Regions from separate parts of the Streptomyces sp. NPDC047982 genome, predicted to be linked through region 2. Evidence: predicted binding sites of a transcription regulator. Region 2 holds the regulator's gene; the other holds the start of a gene.
What was found. Region 2 encodes HrcA, which represses chaperone genes, less so after heat shock. Its sites were predicted from a motif close to TTNGCACTCNGNNNNNCNGAGTGCNAA; they were not measured.
Positions count from the first base shown of each region.

Region 1: groL (chaperonin GroEL) is a predicted target of HrcA. The motif match lies at 5,976-6,002, and genes of this name have one in related genera.

Region 1 is NZ_JBIDBS010000019.1:4,257-11,751, reverse strand. Features, by position in the region: gene ACGF2V_RS22740 (TetR family transcriptional regulator) at 1-465, opposite strand, end outside; gene ACGF2V_RS22735 (cytochrome P450) at 614-1,804, shown strand; gene ACGF2V_RS22730 (ferredoxin) at 1,810-2,055, shown strand; gene ACGF2V_RS22725 (hypothetical protein) at 2,223-2,375, opposite strand; gene ACGF2V_RS22720 (hypothetical protein) at 2,695-3,936, shown strand; gene groL (chaperonin GroEL) at 4,191-5,813, opposite strand; gene ACGF2V_RS22710 (cold-shock protein) at 6,245-6,451, opposite strand; gene ACGF2V_RS22705 (ubiquitin-like small modifier protein 1) at 6,938-7,216, opposite strand; gene thrC (threonine synthase) at 7,250-7,495, opposite strand, start outside.
Region 2 is NZ_JBIDBS010000002.1:259,525-267,019, forward strand. Features, by position in the region: gene ACGF2V_RS03005 (ATP-binding SpoIIE family protein phosphatase) at 1-11, shown strand, start outside; gene hemW (radical SAM family heme chaperone HemW) at 154-1,395, shown strand; gene ACGF2V_RS03015 (DUF3097 domain-containing protein) at 1,522-2,358, opposite strand; gene ACGF2V_RS03020 (MBL fold metallo-hydrolase) at 2,604-3,449, opposite strand; gene hrcA (heat-inducible transcriptional repressor HrcA) at 3,652-4,668, shown strand; gene dnaJ (molecular chaperone DnaJ) at 4,669-5,808, shown strand; gene ACGF2V_RS03035 (nitronate monooxygenase) at 5,945-7,021, shown strand; gene ACGF2V_RS03040 (16S rRNA (uracil(1498)-N(3))-methyltransferase) at 7,018-7,495, shown strand, end outside.

The sequences.
Region 1 (7,495 bases), on a different contig from region 2:
CAGCCACGCCATGGCCAGTTCCGCGCGCAGGGCGCCGTCCGACGTGCCGGAGAGCCCGGCCAGCGCCTTCTGGTACTCCTCGCCCAGCTCCCGCAAGGTTCCGGCCGACTCGTCGCCCTGCCCGATGGACCGGAGGTAGACCTCCAAGGTGCGGTCCCCCGTACCATCCGCGCTGCGGGTCAGCATCGAGCGCAGGGCGGTCTCGAAGAGTTCCTCGGGCGGGGTCGCACGCAACTGCTCCAGTCCGCCTTGGGCCAGGACCTCGGTGAGCAGCCCCTGCTTGGACCCGAAGTACCGGAACAGCAGCGCCTGGTTGACCCCGGCCCGTGCCGCGATGCTCCGTACCGTCGTCGCCTCGTAGCCCTGCTCGGCGAACAGGTCGTGGGCCGCGTCCAGCAGACGACGGCGCGTGGCGGCGGCGTCCCGCCGGCGCTCCTGGGACGGCAGGGCGGGGGCGGACTCCATGTCGGCCTTCCTCTCGGGCCTCTCGGACCTCTCGGAGCGGCCCGTAAGAATAACGGCCGTAATGGGTCGTTGACCTTCCGTACGGCCACTCCTACTTTTGTAAGCAGCCGCTTACATCCTGGAGAGCCGCTACCCACCGGAGGTCGTAGTGACCACTGCCGATGCCACTCCCCTCGCCTATCCCTTCAACACCGCCGCAGGGCTGGAACTCGCGGAGGAGTACGAGCGCGTACGCGACCAGCCCGGCCTCTTACGCGTCCAGATGCCCTACGGCGAACCGGCCTGGCTCGTCACCCGGTACGCGGACGCCCGGCTGGTCCTCGGTGACCAGCGCTTCAGCCGGGCGGCGTCCGTCTCGCGCGACGAGCCCCGGCAGTCCGAGGGGCAGCGCGACAGCGGAATCCTCAGCATGGACCCGCCCGACCACACCCGGCTGCGCTCCCTGGTCGCCAAGGCGTTCACAGTGCGCCAGGTGGAAAAACTCCGGCCGCGAGTACGGCAGTTGACATCCGACCTGCTCGACGAGATGGAGGCGGCCGGTCAACCCGCCGACTTGGTCGACCTGTTCGCGCTCCCGCTACCGGTCGCGGTCATCTGCCGGATGCTGGGCGTACCCACCGAGGACCGTCCGAAGTTCCGCGTGTGGAGCGACGCCGCTCTGTCGACAAGTTCGCTCACCGCCGAGGAGTTCGACCGCAACCGCGAGGAACTGCGCGCCTATATGGCCGAGTTGATTGCGCAGCACCGCGAGGCGCCGCGCGACGACCTGATGACGGCCCTGATCGAGGCCCGCGACGGCCAAGACCGACTCTCGGAACTCGAACTCGTCGATCTGTGCGTGGGCATCCTCGTGGCCGGGCATGAGACCACGGCGTCCCAGATCCCCAACTTCGTACTCACCCTGCTGGATCACCCGGACCAGCTGGCCCGACTCAGGGCCGAACCCGGACTCATCCCGAACGCGGTCGAGGAGCTGCTGCGCTTCGTGCCGCTGGGGAGCGGATCCGGTCAGGCCCGTTACGCCACCGAGGACGTCGAGGTCGGCGGAACACTCGTCCGGGCCGGGAGCCCGGTCCTGGTCGCCATCGGCGCGGCCAACCGGGACGCGTTGCGGTTCTCCGCCCCGGGCGTGCTGGACATCGCCCGCGAGAGCAACCAGCACCTGGGATTCGGCCACGGCGTGCACCACTGCCTCGGCGCCCCGCTCGCCCGGCTGGAACTCCAGGAGGCGCTGAGCGCCCTGATCGCCCGCTTCCCGGGACTGCGGCTGGCGGACGACGTGACATGGAAGTCCGAGATGCTGGTGCGCGGCCCGCGCGTCATGCCGATCGGGTGGTGACCGGCATGGCCGATGTCACCAGGTGGAACGTACGCGTCGATCCGGAACTCTGCCAGGGGTCGGGCATGTGCGCCGGAACGGTCCCCGAGGTGTTCGCACTGGACGGACAGCGCGACGGACGGGAACACGCCCGGGTCAAGGCCGACGGGACAGAGCCGGACGAGCGGGTCCTGGACGCCGCCGACATCTGTCCCGCGCTGGCGATCACCGTGCACGACGGCACATCCGTCATCGGCCCGCGCCGCGACTGAGCCTCCCGGCCACGGCACCGGGGCCGTGGCGCGGCTGAACGCCGCCCGGCACGCCGAGCCCGGTCGATTTTGTCGTACATCTCCAGCGCCGCCGCCCGTTCCGGCAGCGTCTGCCACCCGCCGTCGGGAAGCGGACGACACGCCGCTCGGTCGGCGGCCTCCGCACTTCACCGGCCGCCCCCACCAGAAGCCGTCCAGGTCCGCGGCGGCCCGGGCCGGGGCCGGGCCCGGGCCGCGTAGGCCCGCGCGTACTCGACGGCGAGCAGCCCCCCGAGGGAGTGGCCCACCACCACGGCCTCCGGCACACCGTTCGCGTTCAACGTGTCGTCTCTGTGCCACACCACGGCGGGGGGTCGCCGAGTGCGGAATGTCGGGAGAACGGCCCTGCCCCGGAAGGTCGACGGCGAGGAGGCGATGCCCGGCTCGGAGCAGCGTGGCCGAGGCGTCCCCCTTACGTGATAGGTGAGTTCCGTCCCGTCGGTGGCGGTGAACGTGGGCATGACGTCGTCCTCGCCACCCGCGATGTCCGAAAGCGGCTCCCACCTGGGAGTGGTTTGATCCACTTCCGCCACCCGACCGCTACTCTTCGTGTTCACCATGGCGCCTGTTGTGACGAACCGGCCCAAAGGGGAACGACCTGTGTCCGAACCGACCCGCGAGCAGATCGCCTCGGCACTGCGGAGCAAGCCTCCCATCGCCCTGACTCCCGGTCTCCGTCTGGAGGCCGAGCCGCACGGCGCCCTTCCGCTGCCGCCCAGCACCGTGTGGGACCTGCCCCGCGGCACCGCCTGGGTGTATTTCGGCGAGGGGCACCGGGATCTCGTACGGCCCGTGATCCTGGCCGACGGATTCAACACCGGGCCGAGCAGCCTGGATTTCTCCTGGGAGGTCTTGGAGTTCGGCGACTACGCGCTCATCAGCGAACTGCGCCGCCGAGGACACGACGTCGTCCTGCTCGGATTCCACGAGCGCAGTGCGTCGATTCTGGACAATTCCCGGACCGCGCAGGCCGCGGTCATGCGTGCGATCGCGGAGCGACGGGGCGACACGCCACTGGCCGTCGGCGGGTTCAGCATGGGCGGCCTGGTCACCCGGCACGCGCTGGCCAAGCTGGAGTACCAGCGCGTGGACCACCAGACCGCGTTGTACTTCTCGTACGACAGCCCGCATCGCGGGGCCTGGGTCCCGATCGCGCTCCAGGCGTTCGCGCACTACATCAGGGTGCTCGACAGCCGGTTCTCCGACCAGATCAACAGCCCGGCCGCCCGCCAACTGCTGTGGCGGCACATCGGGGAATGGAACGGGACACCGGCGCGGAGCGACGAACGCGCCGCGTTCCTCGCCGAGATGGGGAGCATCGGCGAATGGCCGCGCAGGCCGCGGCTGATCGGGGTCGCCAACGGCGCGGCCGACGGCACCGGCACCGATGTCCGGGCCGGCGAACTGGCCCTGGAGGGCAAGGGCCTGTCGGTCGTCGGCACCGAGCTCTACACCCAGGCGCCGGGCGACGCCGAACTCGTCGCGAAGCCGAGGGTGGTGACGCTGAAGGGCGACGAGGTGCGCACGTTTGGGCTCCCGTCCATCGACGGCGCCCCCGGCGGTTCGTTGGAGGGCTTCGGCATCCTCGCCGACGGTTTCAACGCCCTGAATCCGATCCTCGGCTTCAAGACCGACGTCCGTATCCGCTCGCACTGCTTCGTACCGTCCGTCAGCGCGGTCGACATCCGCGACCTGGACACGGACGAGGATCTGTACGCGGACATCTCCGCGCTCCCGCCCGAGGACAGCGGGCTCGACGAATTCAAGCTCGCCTCCCGGAACGAGGGCCACACCCTCGTGACGGAGGAACTCTGCACCTGGCTCCTCGACCGGCTTCCGTGACGCCGGTTGCTTCGACGTGACGTCGGTACCTCCATAGCGGCGACAGCGGCATTGGCGACGACGGAGACGACAGGGACGATGCCCCCGGACGCGTGGCCCCCTGACACGTGGCCGGACGCGTGCTCTCCTGACACGTGGCCGCCGGTGGTGGTGCGGCGCTGATGCGTCGCCGATACGGCGCAGGCCCCCGGGACCAGAAGGTCCCGGGGGCCTGCGCGACAGCGAAGCTGTGCCGGACTACCGATCCCGTGGGATCAGAAGTCCATGTCACCGCCCGGCATGCCGCCCGGAGCGGCCGCGGCGGCCTTCTCCGGCTTGTCGGCGATGACGGCCTCGGTGGTGAGGAACAGCGCGGCGATGGACGCGGCGTTCTGCAGCGCGGAGCGCGTGACCTTCGCCGGGTCGAGGATGCCCTCGGCGATCATGTCGACGTACTCGCCGGTCGCGGCGTTCAGACCGTGGCCGACGGCCAGGTTGCGCACCTTCTCCACGACGACGCCGCCCTCGAGACCACCGTTGACGGCGATCTGCTTCAGCGGGGCCTCCAGGGCCAGCTTGACGGCGTTGGCGCCGGTCGCCTCGTCACCCGAGAGCTCCAGCTTCTCGAAGACGGCCGATGCCTGGAGCAGCGCCACGCCACCACCGGCGACGATGCCCTCCTCGACGGCGGCCTTGGCGTTGCGCACCGCGTCCTCGATGCGGTGCTTGCGCTCCTTCAGCTCGACCTCGGTCGCGGCACCGGCCTTGATGACGGCCACGCCGCCGGCCAGCTTCGCCAGGCGCTCCTGGAGCTTCTCACGGTCGTAGTCCGAGTCGGAGTTCTCGATCTCCGCACGGATCTGGTTGACGCGGCCCTGGACCTGGTCACTGTCACCGGCGCCGTCGACGATCGTCGTCTCGTCCTTGGTGATGACGACCTTACGGGCGCGGCCGAGCAGGTCGAGACCGGCGTTCTCCAGCTTGAGGCCGACCTCCTCGGAGATGACCTGGCCACCGGTGAGGATGGCGATGTCGCCGAGCATGGCCTTGCGGCGGTCACCGAAGCCCGGGGCCTTGACGGCGACGGACTTGAAGGTGCCGCGGATCTTGTTGACGACCAGGGTCGACAGGGCCTCGCCCTCGACGTCCTCGGCGATGATCAGCAGCGGCTTGCCGGACTGCATGACCTTCTCCAGCAGCGGAAGGAGGTCCTTCACGTTGCTGACCTTGGAGTTGACGATGAGGATGTACGGGTCGTCGAGGGACGCCTCCATACGCTCCATGTCGGTGGCGAAGTACGCCGAGATGTAGCCCTTGTCGAAGCGCATACCCTCGGTGAGCTCCAGCTCCAGACCGAAGGTCTGGGACTCCTCGACGGTGATGACGCCTTCCTTGCCGACCTTGTCCATGGCCTCGGCGATGAGCTCACCGATCTGGGTGTCGGCGGCGGAGATGGAGGCCGTGGAAGCGATCTGCTCCTTGGTCTCCACGTCCTTGGCCTGCTCCAGGAGAGCGGCGGAGACGGCCTCGACGGCCTTCTCGATACCCCGCTTGAGGGCCATCGGGTTGGCACCCGCGGCGACGTTGCGCAGACCCTCGCGGACGAGAGCCTGGGCGAGAACGGTGGCGGTGGTCGTACCGTCGCCGGCGACGTCGTCCGTCTTCTTGGCGACCTCCTTGACCAGCTCCGCACCGATCTTCTCGTACGGGTCCTCCAGCTCGATCTCCTTGGCGATGGACACACCATCGTTGGTGATCGTGGGGGCGCCCCACTTCTTCTCAAGGACGACGTTGCGACCCTTGGGGCCAAGGGTGACCTTGACGGCGTCAGCGAGCTGGTTCATGCCGCGCTCGAGACCGCGCCGGGCCTCCTCGTCGAACGCGATGATCTTGGCCATGTGAAGTGGTCCTCCCGGACAGGGGTGGATTTTCTCCGGACCGAGTGGCGCCCGCGACGGACGGCCTGCATCCCGGTGGTTCCTTGCCCCACCGGAGCTGCGGACCTCACCGGCCCGGCCCAAGTTCTGTCACTCTCACCCGGAGAGTGCTAACGCCAATGATTAGCACTCGACCCCCGAGAGTGCAAGCGTCCCCCTCGGGATGTGGACAACCCCGGACGCCGGATCCAGGCGGAGGGCGGACGCCCCGGAACCCGTACGGGCGCGCGGTCCCGGCCGGTCTCCCGCCGCGCCGACCGCCCAGGAACGTTTCTGGATGGTCGGGCTCCCGGAAGGTTCCGGGAACGCGCGAAGGGCCCGCCCCTGGGTGATCCCCCGGGTACGGGCCCTCCGTACGTGAGTGGTGTCGTCGGTGGCCGACCGCGCCGAACTCAGCCGACGGCGAGCTTGACCATGTCCGCCTGCGGCCCCTTCTGGCCCTGCGAGATCTCGAACTCAACTCGCTGACCCTCTTCGAGGGTGCGGTAGCCGTCCATCTGGATCGCGCTGTAGTGGACGAAAACATCCGCACCACCGTCGACCGCGATGAAGCCGTACCCCTTCTCCGCGTTGAACCACTTGACGGTGCCCTGAGCCATGCCTAACTCCCCTATTACTGGCCCTTGCGCAGGACCGCACTTCGCGGACCCGGGTCAGAACTCACCCTCCGACAGGAGAGGGTGTGTGCGCCGGAACGCGTCGACCGCGGCTGAATGTATCTGCCCAACTGCCCTCTGCAACAGGTCAGTCGGACGAGAAATCTGGGCAGCACCGATCGCCCGGAACTGAAGAATTCACAAGATCCCGGGGCAAGTCGGGCCGGGCAAAGGTGACTTATGACGCAGGAAGATCGCACACTTTGGCCACTTCTTATCGTGACCGGGCGCATTCTCATGGGCGGGCGGCACGTGAAGCTGGGGGGACTTCCCCCACTCTACCGCGCTCAACCCTGCAGAATTGCCCCCTCCGCTTTCTCTCGGAGAGGGCAATTCGGATAACCCGTGAAGCCGTTGACCAACCGGCGGCCGACCGTTGACCGGCCTGCGACCAGCCGCGGCGCGTGGAGCCGTCGGGCCGTCGGGCCGTCAGCAGCCGCCCGCGACGGCGGGGATGATCGAGATACCGACGCCGTCCGGGGTCGCCGTCTCCAGGCCGTCCTCGAACCGCACGTCGTCGTCGTTCACGTAGACGTTCACGAAGCGGCGCAGCTTGCCCTGGTCGTCCAGGACGCGGGCGGCGATGCCCGGGTGGTTCGCCTCCAGGGACTCGATGACCTGGGAGAGGGTCTCGCCCTCGGCCGGGACCTCGGACCGACCGCCGGTGTAGGTGCGGAGGATGGTGGGGATGCGGACCTTGACGCTCATGGTGGGTATGCCTTCCTTCGGTCGCGGTGGGGATCAGGCGGTGGCGAGGCCGGCGGCGCGGAACGCGTCCAGGCTCGGGCGGATCGTCGCGGTCGCCTGCGAGGTGGTGGCCACCGCGTCCAGGGTCTTGAGGCCGTCACCGGTGTTGAGGACGACGGTGGCCAGCGACGGATCGAGCACCCCGTTCTCGATCAGCTTCTTCGTCACGCCGACGGTCACCCCGCCCGCCGTCTCGGCGAAGATGCCCTCGGTGCGGGCCAGCAGCTTGATGGCGTCGAC
Region 2 (7,495 bases):
AGGCGGGGTGAGCAGCCCGGGCTCCGGGCGGGCGCGGGACCGGGCCCGGGGCCGACGCCGGACGGTGCGGACGACGGCGGTGGCCAGGCGCGGGCCGTACGCCGGGGCTCGTGGTCATGGGCATGGCCGGGCGTCTCCGGCCGACGGGGGACAATGGGCGGTATGCCTTCCGTACTGCCCGATGGTGAACCCGTGCCCGACGACGGGGCGCTGCCCCGCCATGCCCTGGAAGGCGCCGCCGACCGTCCGCTCGGCTTCTACCTCCACGTGCCCTACTGCGCGACCCGCTGCGGCTACTGCGACTTCAACACCTACACCGCGACCGAGCTGCGCGGCTCCGGCGGCGCCCTGGCCTCCCGGGACAACTACGCCGCCCATCTGATCGGCGAGGTCCGCCGGGCCCGCGAGGTCCTCGGCGACGATCCGCGCCGGGTCCGTACGGTCTTCGTCGGCGGCGGGACGCCGACGCTGCTGGCCGCCGCCGACCTGGTCCGGATGCTGGGGGCGATCCGCGACGAGTTCGGTCTCGCGGACGACGCCGAGATCACCACCGAGGCAAACCCGGAATCCGTCGGTCCGGCGTATCTGGCCGAACTGCGGGAGGGTGGCTTCAACCGGATCTCGTTCGGCATGCAGAGCGCCCGGCAGCACGTGCTGAAGGTCCTGGACCGGACGCACACTCCCGGACGGCCGGAGGCGTGTGTCGCCGAGGCGCACGCGGCGGGCTTCGACCACGTCAACCTCGACCTGATCTACGGCACGCCCGGCGAGTTGGACGACGACTGGCGGGCCTCGCTGGACGCGGCGATCGGGGCCGGTCCGGACCACGTGTCCGCGTACGCGCTGATCGTCGAGGAGGCCACCGGGCTGGCCCGCCGCATCCGGCGCGGCGAGATCCCGATGACCGACGACGACGCCCACGCGGACCGGTACCTCATCGCGGACGAGGCGATGACGGCCGCGGGCTTCTCCTGGTACGAGGTGTCGAACTGGGCCCGCACGCCCGAGGCCCGCTGTCTGCACAACGAGCTGTACTGGCGCGGGGCCGACTGGTGGGGCGCCGGGCCGGGGGCACACAGCCACGTCGGAGGCGTGCGCTGGTGGAACGTGAAGCATCCGGGGGCGTACGCGCAGGCGCTGGCCGAGGGACGGTCGCCGGGCGCCGGGCGCGAGATCCTCTCCGCCGAGGATCGCCGGGTCGAGCGGATCCTGCTGGAACTGCGCCTTTCGGACGGCTGCCCGCTGTCCCTGCTGAAGCCGGAGGGGCTGGCCGCGGCCGGCCGGGCGGTCGAGGACGGGCTGTTGCAGCGGGAGCCGTACGGGCGGGGGCGGGCGGTACTCACCCTGCGCGGGCGGCTGCTGGCCGACGCGGTGGTACGGGATCTGGTGGACTGAGGAAGCGGGGCGCGGCCGGACGGATGCGGTGCGGCCGCGGCGGGCCGTGTCCTCTCCGAGACCGGAGCGTCCCCGGACGCGCGCCCTTCCCGCTGCCGCGGGCCTCCGCCTCCGGCCCTCCGCTCCTCACATGCCGGCGGGGCCGGATGCGGGCGCCGTCACGAAATCGATCAGATGTTCCACCGAACCCAGCAGGGTCGGCTCCAGATCCCGGTACGAGCGCACCGAGGACAGAATGTGCTGCCAGGCGGCGCCAGTGTTCTCCTCCCAGCCCAGGGCCCGGCACACGCCCGTCTTCCAGTCCTGGCCGCGCGGCACCACCGGCCAGCCGCCGATGCCCACGGACGACGGCTTCACCGCCTCCCACACGTCGATGTAGGGATGGCCGACCACGAGCACGTCCGCGTCCGATACCTGCTGCGCGATCCGGGACTCCTTGGATCCGGGGACCAGGTGGTCCACCAGGACACCGAGCCGGGCGTCCGGGCCGGGGGAGAACTCGCGCACGACGGCCGGGAGGTCGTCGACACCCTCCAGGTACTCGACGACCACGCCCTCGAGCCGCAGGTCGTCGCCCCATACCCGCTCGACCAGTTCCGCGTCGTGCCGGCCCTCCACGTAGATCCGCCCCGCCCGAGCGACCCGGGCGCGCGCCCCGGGAACCGCGATCGAACCCGAGGCCGTGCGCGCGGGGCGCGCCGGTGGAGCCGCCGACGGCCGCACCAGCGTGACCACCTTGCCCTCCAGCAGGAAGCCGCGCGGTTCCATCGGGAACACCCGGTGCTTGCCGAAACGGTCCTCCAGGGTCACCGTCGGACCCTGGGCCGTCTTCTCGCAGCGGATCACCGCACCGCAGAACCCGGTGGAGACCTCCTCCACGACCAGATCGGCTTCGGCGGGGACCTCGGGAACGGGGACGGACCTCTTCCACGGCGGGGTCAGGTCGGGCTGGTAGCTGCGCATCGGACGACGATAGGACGGGAACGGCCCACGACACGCCGAGGGGCCCGCCTGCCCGTTCCCTTCCGGGCAACGCGCGAGCCGCCGCTCGCTCCTTTGAGGGCCGAGAGACTGCCTCTTCAGGGTCGAGGTGCTGCCTCTTCAGGGTCGGGGGGCCGGCTCTTCAGGGTCGGGGGGGGCCGACTCTTCAGGGATGAGGGCTGCTCCCCGTCCCCTTCCGGCGGACGAGGGGCGCTTCCCGTCCCGCTTCAGGCCCCCGCAGTCCCCCGCGCTGCCGCCGCCAGCCGGTCGCGCTGGTCCCGGACGAATGCCGCGTCCACCACCGCCCCGTGGCCCGGCACGTAGACCGCTTCCTCGCCCCCCAGCGCCAGCAGCCGGTCCAGCGCGGCCGGCCAGCGGGCCAAGGCCGCGTCCGGGCCCGCCTGTGGTTCGCCGGACTCCTCGACCAGATCGCCGCAGAACACCACCGCGGGGGAGCCCGGCACCACCGCCACCAGATCGTGGCCGCTGTGCGCGGGGCCCAGGTTCACCAGCAGCACCCGCCGACCACCGCCCAGATCGACCGTCAGCTCGTCGCGTACCTCGTGATCCGGCGCCACCAGCGCGGCGACGGCCTCCGCAGCCTCGCGCTCGGGCACCCCATGGCGTACCGCGTCGGCGCACAGGTCCGCCGCCCCGCGCCCGCTCCTCAGCAGGTCCGCCGTCCCGGCCGCCCCGTACACCCGGACGCTCCCGGATTCCCGGACGTTCCCGGATTCCCGGACGTTCCCGGATTCCCGGACGCTCCCGGATTCCCGGACGTTCCCGGACTCCCGGACGTTCCCGGATTCCCGGACACGGGGGAACGCCGCGGTGCCCAGCACGTGGTCGAAATGGGGGTGGGTGAGTGCGATATGCGTCACCTCCCGGCCGAGCAGGGCCCGTGCCCCGTCCCGGATGCCGGCTCCCTCGCGGAGGGTCGACCCGGTGTCGAGGAGCAGCGCGCCCTCCGCCCCGGCCACCAGCGCGGTCGTCGCGTCCCAGCCGGGGAGGCGGCGCCGTCCCATACCGTGACCGATCCGCTCCCAGCCGAACTCTTCCCAAGAGGTGTCCATACCGGAACGCTATCGGCAGCGGCCCGGAACGGTCTCGCGAGCGCGTGGCCGATCACTCTTGCTAGGTCCCCACTCCGCCGCCGTACACTGACCGGGGGATGGCTGGCACTCTTGCCGACAGAGTGCCAGGCGGATCCCTGGGGAAGGAAGCCGGGGACGGCCCGGGAACCACCGCTGAACCAGCTACCTGGAGGTGCGCGCGATGCTCAGCGAACGCAGACTCGAAGTGCTGCGCGCCATCGTTCAGGACTACGTGGGCACCGAGGAGCCCGTCGGCTCCAAGGCGCTCACCGAGCGGCACAAGCTGGGGGTGTCCCCGGCCACCGTCCGCAACGACATGGCGGTGCTGGAGGACGAGGGCTTCATCGCCCAGCCCCACACCAGCGCCGGGCGTATCCCCACGGACAAGGGCTACCGGCTCTTCGTCGACAGGCTCGCGGGCGTCAAGCCCCTCACGTCGCCGGAACGCCGCGCCATCCACCATTTCCTCGACGGTGCGGTCGACCTCGACGACGTCGTGAGCCGTACCGTCCGGCTGCTCGCGCAGCTGACCCGGCAGGTCGCCATCGTGCAGTACCCCTCGTTGACCCGGTCGACGGTGCGGCACGTGGAACTGCTGTCGCTGGCCCCCGCCCGGCTGATGCTCGTGCTGATCACGGACACCGGCCGGGTCGAACAGCGCATGATCGACTGCCCCGCCCCGCTGGGCGAGACCTCGCTGGCCGATCTGCGGGCCCGTCTCAACAGCCGGGTCGTCGGACGCCGTTTCTCGGACGTCCCGCAGCTGGTGCAGGACCTGCCGGAATCCTTCGAGAGCGAGGACCGGGGGACCGTGTCCACCGTGCTCTCCACCCTGCTCGAAACCCTGGTCGAGGACACGGAGGAGCGGCTGATGATCGGCGGCACCTCCAACCTCACGCGCTTCGGACACGACTTCCCCGTGGTGATCCGGCCGGTGCTGGAGGCGCTGGAGGAGCAGGTCGTGCTGCTGAAGCTGCTCGGCAAGGCCACGGACTCGGGCATGACCGTACGCATCGGGCACGAGAACGCCCACGAGGGACTGAACTCCACGTCCGTCGTCACAGTCGGCTACGGTTCGGGCGACGAGGCAGTCGCCAAACTCGGCGTGGTCGGACCGACCCGCATGGACTACCCCGGAACGATGGGAGCGGTACGCGCAGTGGCACGTTACGTCGGACAGATCCTGGCGGAGTCGTAAGTGGCCACGGACTACTACGCCGTACTCGGCGTGCGCCGCGACGCGTCCCAGGACGAGATCAAGAAGGCATTCCGGAGGCTCGCCCGCGAGCTGCACCCGGATGTGAATCCCGATCCGAAGACCCAGGAGCGGTTCAAGGAGATCAACGCCGCCTACGAGGTGCTGTCGGACCCGCAGAAGAAGCAGGTCTACGACCTCGGCGGCGACCCGCTGTCCGCCTCCGGCGGCGGTGGCGGCGCGGGCGGCTTCGGCCAGGGCGGCTTCGGCAACTTCTCCGACATCATGGACGCGTTCTTCGGTACGTCGTCGCAGCGCGGGCCCCGCTCGCGCACCCGGCGCGGCCAGGACGCGATGATCCGGCTGGAGGTCGATCTCGCCGAGGCGGCGTTCGGCACCACCAAGGACATCCAGGTCGACACGGCCGTCGTCTGCACCACGTGCAGCGGCGAGGGCGCCGCTCCCGGCACCTCGGCCCAGACCTGTGACATGTGCCGCGGGCGCGGCGAGGTCTCCCAGGTCACCCGGTCCTTCCTGGGCCAGGTCATGACCTCGCGGCCCTGCCCGCAGTGCCAGGGCTTCGGCACGGTCGTGCCGACCCCGTGCCCGGAGTGCGCCGGGGACGGCCGCGTCCGGTCGCGCCGCACGCTCACGGTGAAGATCCCCGCGGGCGTCGACAACGGCACCCGCATCCAGCTCGCGGGCGAGGGCGAGGTCGGCCCCGGCGGCGGCCCGGCAGGTGACCTGTACGTGGAGATCCACGAACTGCCGCACCCGGTGTTCCAGCGCCGCGGCGACGACCTGCACTGCACCGTCACGATTCCCATGACGGCGGGCGCGCTCGGCACGAAGGTGCCGCTGGAGACGCTCGACGGCCTGGAGGAGGTCGACATCAGGCCCGGCACCCAGTCCGGCCAGTCGGTCCCGCTGCACGGACGCGGCATCACCCATCTGAGGGGCGGCGGGCGCGGCGACCTGGTCGTGCACGTCGAGGTGATGACCCCGACGAAGCTCGACCCGGAGCAGGAACGACTGCTGCGCGAGCTGGCGAAGATGCGCGGCGAGGAACGGCCCACCGGCCAGTTCCAGCCCGGCCAGCAGGGGCTGTTCTCCCGGCTGAAGGACGCCTTCAACGGCCGCTGACAGGCCCCGCGCAGGCCGCCGAGCGGCCCCGCGCGCACGTGTGCGGCCTGCGTGCGCCGTTCCCCGGCCGACGGGGAACGGCGCACGGCCGCGTCCCGTGCACGCCGGGGCGCGCGGGACGTGACACGATGCGGTCATGTCATCCGTGTTGACCGATCTCTGCCGGTATCCGATCGTGCAGGCCCCCATGGCGGGCGGTACGTCCCGTCCGGAGCTCGCCGCAGCCGTCTCGGAGGCGGGCGGGCTGGGCTTCCTCGCCGCCGGGTACAAGACGGCCGACGGCATGTCCCACGAGATCGAGCGGCTGCGCACGCTCACCGGCCGGCCCTTCGGCGTCAATCTCTTCATGCCGCAGCCCGACCTCGCCGACCCGAGCGCCGTCGACGTGTACCGGCACCAGCTCGCGGGCGAGGGCGCCTGGTACGAGACCCCGCTCGGCGACCCGGACGCCCCCGGCGGCGACGACGGCTACGAGGCCAAGCTCGCCGTCCTCCTGGACGACCCCGTCCCGGCCGTCTCGTTCACCTTCGGCTGCCCGACCCGTGACACCCTCGACGCGCTCGCGGGCGTCGGCACGTACACCGTCGTGACCGTGACCACGCCCGAGGAGGCACAGGCGGCCCAGTGGGCGGGCGCCGACGCGGTCTGCGCGCAGGGCGTGGAGGCGGGCGGTCACCAGTCCACCCACCGCGACGACCCGCTGAACGACGGCACCGGCATCGGCCTCCTCTCCCTGGTCGCGCAGGTCCGCGAGACCGTGGATCTGCCGGTCGTCGCCGCGGGCGGACTGATGCGCGGCTCCCAGATCGCCGCGGTGCTCGCCGCGGGCGCGCAGGCGGCGCAGCTCGGCACGGCGTTCCTCGTCTGTCCCGAGTCCGGAGCGAACCCGCTGCACAGGCAGGCGCTGACCAATCCGCTGTTCGCGGGCACCGCCCTGACCCGTGCGTTCTCCGGCCGCCCCGCCCGCGGGCTGGTCAACCGGTTCATGCGCGAGCACGGTCCGTACGCCCCCGCCGCCTACCCCCAGGTCCACTACCTGACCGCCGGACTGCGCAAGGCGGCGGCCACGTCCGGGGACGCCCAGGGCATGGCCCTGTGGGCGGGGCAGGGGCACCGGATGGCCCGCGAGCTGCCCGCCGGACGGCTGGTCGGCCTCCTCGTCGAGGAACTGGATGCCGCACGGGCGGCACTGAACGCGGGGAGCACGCGATGACCGCACCCGTCTTCGTCGTCGAACGGGTCCCCGACGGGCCCGAGTTCGTCCTGGAAGGGCCCGAAGGGCGGCACGCCGTCTCGGTGAAGCGGCTGCGGCCCGGCGAGGACGTCGTGCTGACGGACGGTCACGGTCATTGGGCGGAAGGCGTCGTCGGCGCCGCCGAGGGCAAGGACCGGCTCGTCGTCACCGGCCTGGCGGGAGTCCACGAGGAGCCGCCTCCCGCCCCCCGGATCACCGTCGTCCAGGCCCTGCCCAAGGGCGACCGGGGCGAGGTCGCCGTGGAGACGATGACGGAGACCGGCGTCGACGCGATCGTGCCCTGGCAGGCATCGCGCTGCATCACCCAGTGGAAGGGCGAGCGCGGCCTCAAGTCCCTCGCGAAATGGCGCAACACCGCCCGGGAGGCGGGCAAGCAGTCGCGGCGGGTGCGTTTCCCCGAGGTGGCGGACGCGCTGACGACCAAGCAGGTCG